DNA from 3 places in the Brevibacillus sp. MER 51 genome. Region 1 is predicted to be linked to each of the others. Evidence: riboswitches for the same ligand, from Rfam matches in the RefSeq annotation. Region 1 holds a riboswitch; each other region holds the start of a gene.

Region 1 (2,203 bases):
GGAACTACGTGAGCGGGTTGGGGGGGAAGAAAAGGTCGCGGGTCGTTTTGAGAGTACGAATGTGCTATGGAACGTGAATGCCAAGCCGCAATGGACGAACGGGGTCAGGGAACAGAAGCTGTATTTCCGTTATCCGACAGACGGGGAAATGGGGGATACGGAATCTCGCACTGTACCTGCCTGGACAACGATGGAGAAGCTACCTGAGGGGACCGTTTCTCAGCTCGCGATTTCCTTCGATCACTTCCTGACGTACGAGGAGTACTATGAATTGGTTTCCCGCCATGTCACCTCTTCGGGACAAGATACGGTTTGGTTTGCGGTAGACACAGGGGTGGAGCGAAAGCAAGCAGAAGACGATGGGGCAAATCGATTTCTCGGTCCCGGGTACGTGTGGGGATTTGCGCAGCATGAACTGGATTACGGAGATGCGCCCATTCGGGTAAACGGGGAAGGGGACAGGAGAATGGCCGCCTACTTGGAAGAGATGAAGTACTTATCTGAGCAAGAAGATCTGGCTCGCGATGTCGGCGGATCTTTGCTATTTCGTAGCGACCTTCAGATAGCCGAACGATACAACTACATGCAGCAAAACGGAGTGCGAATCTACGGCGCCGTCCTCACTGGACCTACGAAAGAACTGTTGAAGCTCAAGGCCGAAAAGTCGATAACAGCAGCGTTATTGGGCAAAGTAGACTGGTGGAATTGGGATCGCCCTGCGGCATCGGGAACACAATCCAGCTATTGATAGCAAGGTGCGAATTTTTGCACAAAAGGGTGTTGACATCGTGGAAGCGTTGGTTGTATGATTCAAACTAAATCAAAAACCGAATACGTTTTGGATACCTTATCCAGAGAAGGTGGAGGGACTGGCCCGATGATACCCGGCAACCGACATGACGCCATTCAGACGCGAGGAAGCGACTGATTGACAGGCGACATGCACGGTGCTAATTCCTGCAGAAACAAAAGTGGTCTGGAAGATAAGGGGGACATCAACACGGTTCTTACACGTGACGACAGCGACCTCTTTTCTTCGGGAAAAGAGGTCTTTTTTGCTCTCATGACACAAACAAAACAAGTAGAGATAGAGGAAAAATACGTAGAGGGGAGTTTTGAAATCATGGCATATCGCGCATTGTCTGAACAGGAAGCAGTGGAGTACGTAAAAGCAATACCGGATCTTTTTAGCGAAGGAGCAGAGCTGACCAGCCGTGAAATCGGGGATGGTAACCTCAATCTGGTTTTTGACATTCAGGAGCCGGCAACCGGTAAGAGCGTCATTGTCAAGCAAGCACTGCCTTTTGCCCGCGTCGTGGGAGAATCTTGGCCGCTTACGATTGATCGGGCTCGCATCGAGAGCGAGGCACTCCGCATTCAGCACAAATACGTTCCAGACCTGGTGCCGCAGGTGTATCATTTCGACGGGGAGCTTGCGTTGACTGTCATGGAAAACGTCGGGGACCACATCATCATGCGCAAAGGTTTGATCGAAGGAAAGCGGTACCCACTATTCGCGAAGCAAATTGGCCGTTTTCTCGCGCAAACCTTGTTCTTCACATCCGATCTGGGCGCGCATCCGTACGATAAAAAAGCGCTAGTCGGAACATTCATAAATCCAGAATTATGCAAAATCACAGAAGATCTCGTCTTTACCGATCCATATGAAAATGCGCCTACCAACGATTTCAATCCGTTGATTCGCCGCGAAGTCGAGGCGATCTGGAACAACCGGCCGCTGAAGCTGGAAATCGCCAAGCTGAAATACGATTTCCTTACGCGCTCGGAAGCGCTGCTGCATGGCGACTTGCATACCGGAAGTATTTTCATCACGGAAAACAGCTTGAAAGCAATCGATCCAGAGTTCGCTTACTACGGCCCAATCGGTTTTGACATCGGGGCGGTTATTGCCAATCTGCTGCTCAACTACGCAGGCCAGCACGGTTTGCAAAAAGATCAAGGAGAACGGGAAGCGTACCGCGAATACTTACTGGAAACGGTCGAGGATGTCTGGAATGAATTCGTTTCGCAATTCGTTCAACTCTGGCACAAGCACGCCAAAGAGCGCAGCGCTCATGTCGAAGGACTGTGGCAAAGCTACGTGAAGCGCTTGATTCAGGATACAGCAGGCTATGCAGGCTGCAAAATCTTGCGTCGTGTCATCGGCTTGGCAGGCGTAGCAGACCTGAATGCCATTGAAGAC
Region 2 (2,203 bases), on a different contig from region 1:
TTATCCTGATTTCGATCGGATTAGGTGTAACGCAAGATTTTACGATTTATGTTGTCTTGCTTCTGTTGAATGGACTGTTTTACGGGACACTTTCTCCTGTGATGAATGCATTGGCCGTCGTTTTATGGCCGGACGGAGGACGTAAAGGAATCAATCTGATTTATGTCTCCCTCAATGTGGGGGTAGCTGCCGGGTCTGCGTTGGGCGGCTTCTTGGCAAGTGTATCGTTTGCCTGGACGTTTTTCGGTAATGCCATCTCTCAAGTGATCGTCCTCGCGATGTTCATGCTCATTTTGCCGCGTCAGCTAAAAATGGTGGAACAACAACGCGGAAACGCGACGACTGGACAAAGCATGCCTGAGCAAGTAGCTGGTGATGTGCCGCGACAACCACAACAAGAGACAAAGGTGGTATGGGGCGCATTGCTGCTATTATGCGGGGGACTATTAATTAGCTGGATTGTCTATGTCCAATGGACGACGGTGCTGTCGACCTATATGCAAACCCTGGGCATTTCCCTCCGTCAATACAGTCTGTTGTGGACGCTGAACGGCGGTTTGATCCTGTTTGGTCAGCCATTGATTGCGTGGGTCATTCGACGCTTTGCTCGTACGCTAAAAGCACAAATGCTCTTGGGCGCTTATATTTTTGCCTTGTCGATGTTGATTTTGTCTCAGTCAACGGTTTATGCAGGCTTTGTGGCAGGCATGTTCATCATGACGCTGGGCGAAATGCTCGTGTGGCCAGCGGTGCCGGCAGTAGCTGCACAATTTACGCCTGAGGGACGAGAAGGCTTTATCCAAGGGCTGATTGCAGGGACTGGATCGGCTGGGCGGATGCTCGGTCCACTGCTTGGCGCATTCATTTTCCAATCCATTCACGCGCAGGGACTATTGTTCGTGATGGCAGGCTTGTGTTTGTTGTCTGTCGCCTTCTTTGCCTTCCACAGCTCTTTTCAGAAAAGAAGGCATCAAATGCCGGTACAGAACCAAGCATCTTGACACGGTTTACGTGCTCAAGTAGTATGATATAGACGAAAAAACAGTATATTCCGTGTGTTTGACTTATTCAGAGAGGTGGAGGGACTGGCCCTATGAAGCCCGGCAGCGGATCTGTTCCATGTGATGGACAGATGCTGTGCCAATTCCAGCAGGATTTTTTCCTGACAGATAAGGACGTGACCAAGCTGATCTCCCCCTTTTTCTGTATGGAAAAAGGGGGTTTTACTGTATTGGGCCCAAGAAAGGAATGGAACAAAGATGCGCATTCAACCCTCCGATATGATTGATCGACTCCCTACCCAGTTTTTTGCGACCCTGGTGGCAAAAGTAAACAAGGTCATTGCGCAAGGCCACGACGTCATTAACCTGGGGCAGGGCAATCCGGATTTGCCGACACCGCCGCACATTATTGAAGAATTACAGGTGCAAGCGGCACAACCACTCCATCACAAATATCCGCCTTTTCAGGGACGCGTGGAACTGAAGCAGGCAGTGGCTCATTGGTATAAGCAAGAATTTGATGTGGACCTCGATCCAGAGGAAGAAGTAGCGATTTTGTTCGGTAGCAAAACCGGACTCGTAGAGATTTGCCAAGTCCTCATGAACGCAGGCGATGTTGCACTAGTTCCAGACCCAGGCTATCCGGATTATTGGTCGGGGGTTGCGGTCGTAGGCGGACGGATGGCCATGATGCCGTTGAAGGCGGAAAACGATTTCTTGCCAGACTACAGCCAGCTCTCCCAAGCTGATTTGGATCGAGCGAAACTGATGTTTCTCAACTATCCGAACAATCCGACAGCAGTCAACGCACCACTTGAGTTTTATGAAGAAACTATTCGTTTTGCCCGAAAACATGAAATCGTCGTCTGCCACGACTTCGCTTACGGGGCGATTAGCTATGACGGGAAAAAGCCGGTCAGCTTCATGCAGGTTCCGGGTGCAAAAGAAGTGGGCGTAGAATTTTATACCTTGTCCAAAACGTACAACATGGCAGGCTGGCGTGTGGGTGCCATGGTAGGAAATCGCGAGCTGGTTCGTCTGATTAACCTCATTCAGGACCATTACTTCGTCAGCCTATTCGGAGCGGTACAGATGGCAGCAGCCAAAGCGATGACGGATTCGCAGCAGTGCGTCCGCGATCTCGTCGCTGTCTACGAAAGCCGCCGTAATGCCTTGTACTCCAATCTGCATCGGATTGGCTG
Region 3 (2,203 bases), on a different contig from region 1:
TTAACTGCTGTCAGCGGATTGCGAACCTCATGTGCGAGCGATGCAGCAACATGGCTCATCGTCTGGATTTTTTCGTTTTGCGCGTGGCGGATAAACAGCTCCTTATCCGAAACGCATTTGCTGAAAAGCGACATTAATAACCAGAGGCCGAAAAAGTTTTGAATAGGAATCACTATGGTGTAGTAAACGAGGTGTTGAGTTACATAGGTGGGAAAAAAGTAATAGGTAGTCCCTAAAGCAACCGCAGAAAAAATCGCACTCGTCATAAAAAGATACAGTGTTTTCCGATAACTGGCTTTGTAGTGTCGATACAAAAAGAGTGATATGACAAAATTGACTGTAAGGATCAGCAGGGCAACCCATGTTCCTTCGCCACCGAGGTAGTACCGATAAACCAAGGCTTCAATCAGAAGGAGCAAGGCAATCTCGACTCCGCCATAAACCAGTCCGAAAAGAATGATGACATGTCGGATATCAAAAAACATGCCATTCGTGACACTCGGGGCGAAGGTCATCGCGAGAAACATGCAGGCTGAGCTGGTGATGACAATAAAGGAACGGCTGTAGTTCCTCATTTTGTCACGGTAATAAATGTTGAAAAACACAAACGGGATAATGGCGAAACACCATTGAAGAATGACTTCTTTTAATAGACTCATGTAGCATCCCCATCGCAAATATTTGCTAGGCTTGTATCAATCTACGATAATTCGACAAGACACAACAAAATCCCTCTTGATGTTACAGAAGAAACTGGAATATTTATCAAGAAAGTTGTTTCGTAAACCTAGTTGACAGATAGGTAATTGCCAGATTATATTCTGTATATACTTATACAAACGTTTTGAAAATAGAAACAACTCTTATCAAGAGAAGGCTGAGGGAATGGCCCTATGAAGCCCGGCAACCTAGCACGAGAGAATGCGTTCTTTCGAGCCAAGGTGCTAACTCCAACAGGTAGAATACCTGACAGATAAGAGGCGAGAATCTTGTCGATTTTTGTCCTCTTTCTCTGTGAAAGAGGATTTTTTGCGTAGCTGTCGCGGGGAAGAAGCGCATTTCCAGTCTACGCTTCGGCCTCCGCCCCGCTGTGAGTGAAGACTGTCCGCTTCGGAAGAAATAGCGGGAGCGCTTCAAACCTGAAAACGCGAATGCGTTTTTGTATGTAATAAAAGCTGAAATTCCCCGCTATTTCTTCCTACGCTGAGATGGGCTCCAGAGGCGCTTGGACTGGAAATGCGCTTCTTCTACGAAGTTTCTTTCCTTTTTGAAAGTGAAATCAAAAGAAGCTTCGATCGAATGAGGGGAAACAAAATTTTTAATTTTGTTATGTGTTTTAAAAAGAAAAAGGGGGAACATCTCAATGAAAAAGAAACTCGGTCTGATCACATCACTTGTTTTGGCAGCATCTGTTCTTGTGACGGCATGCGGCAGCGGGGCAACAACGGGAACCGGCAGCACAAACGGCAGTGCTTCGGGAGAGAAGGCGAAGAGAATCGCATTGATCATGCGTCAGAACGTAGGAACGTTTTCTGCACAATACATCAATGGCGTGAAGACAGAGGTGGAGAAAAACGGCGGCGAGTTGACCGTTTTCAATGCAGATACCGATCTGGCAAAAATGGCGTCCAATCTCGATGCGGCTGTGAACCAAAAGTTCGACGGCATTCTGATTGATCATGGTACGGCGGAAGCGTTGCAGCAGGGCACGCAAAAGGCTGTGGATAAAAAAATCCCGGTCGTTCTGTTTGATACAGACATCAACATTCCGGGTGTGCCAGTTGTGGCGCAGGATGACAACAAGTTGGCAGAGCTGAGCCTGGAGAAGCTGGCGGCAGATACAAACGGCAAAGGCAATATTGTGAAAATTTGGGTAGCTGGCTTTGCGCCTATGGAAAAGCGCCAAGTGACCTATGAAGCTTTCCAGAAGAAATATCCGGATTTGAAAGAGATTGCGGCATTCGGTTCTGCTACCAACAATACGGCCCTCGATACACAAACGCAGATGGAAGCGATCTTGAAAAAGTATCCGAACAAAGGTGACATCACAGCGGTATGGGCGGCATGGGATGAATTTGCCAAAGGGGCGACACGCGCCATCCAGCAAGCAGGCCGTACGGAAATCAAAGTATACTCCATCGATTTGAGCGATGAGGATCTGCAAATGATCCAGGCGGAAAACTCTCCGTGGGCAGCGACGGCA

Evidence for each region. A riboswitch is a leader RNA that binds a small molecule or an ion and turns the genes downstream of it on or off. The one in region 1 is predicted to bind S-adenosylmethionine.
Region 2: linked by a shared signal. The riboswitch ahead of M3630_RS11575 (pyridoxal phosphate-dependent aminotransferase) and the one ahead of mtnK (S-methyl-5-thioribose kinase) in region 1 are both predicted to bind S-adenosylmethionine.
Region 3: linked by a shared signal. The riboswitch ahead of M3630_RS21095 (sugar ABC transporter substrate-binding protein) and the one ahead of mtnK (S-methyl-5-thioribose kinase) in region 1 are both predicted to bind S-adenosylmethionine.

Annotation. Positions count from the first base shown of each region.
Region 1 is NZ_JAMAUS010000008.1:172,026-174,228, forward strand. Features, by position in the region: gene M3630_RS18360 (anti-sigma factor) at 1-748, shown strand, start outside; SAM riboswitch class I at 845-990, shown strand; gene mtnK (S-methyl-5-thioribose kinase) at 1,124-2,203, shown strand, end outside.
Region 2 is NZ_JAMAUS010000004.1:401,490-403,692, forward strand. Features, by position in the region: gene M3630_RS11570 (MFS transporter) at 1-1,001, shown strand, start outside; SAM riboswitch class I at 1,062-1,176, shown strand; gene M3630_RS11575 (pyridoxal phosphate-dependent aminotransferase) at 1,260-2,203, shown strand, end outside.
Region 3 is NZ_JAMAUS010000010.1:158,917-161,119, forward strand. Features, by position in the region: gene M3630_RS21090 (ATP-binding protein) at 1-659, opposite strand, end outside; SAM riboswitch class I at 861-980, shown strand; gene M3630_RS21095 (sugar ABC transporter substrate-binding protein) at 1,364-2,203, shown strand, end outside.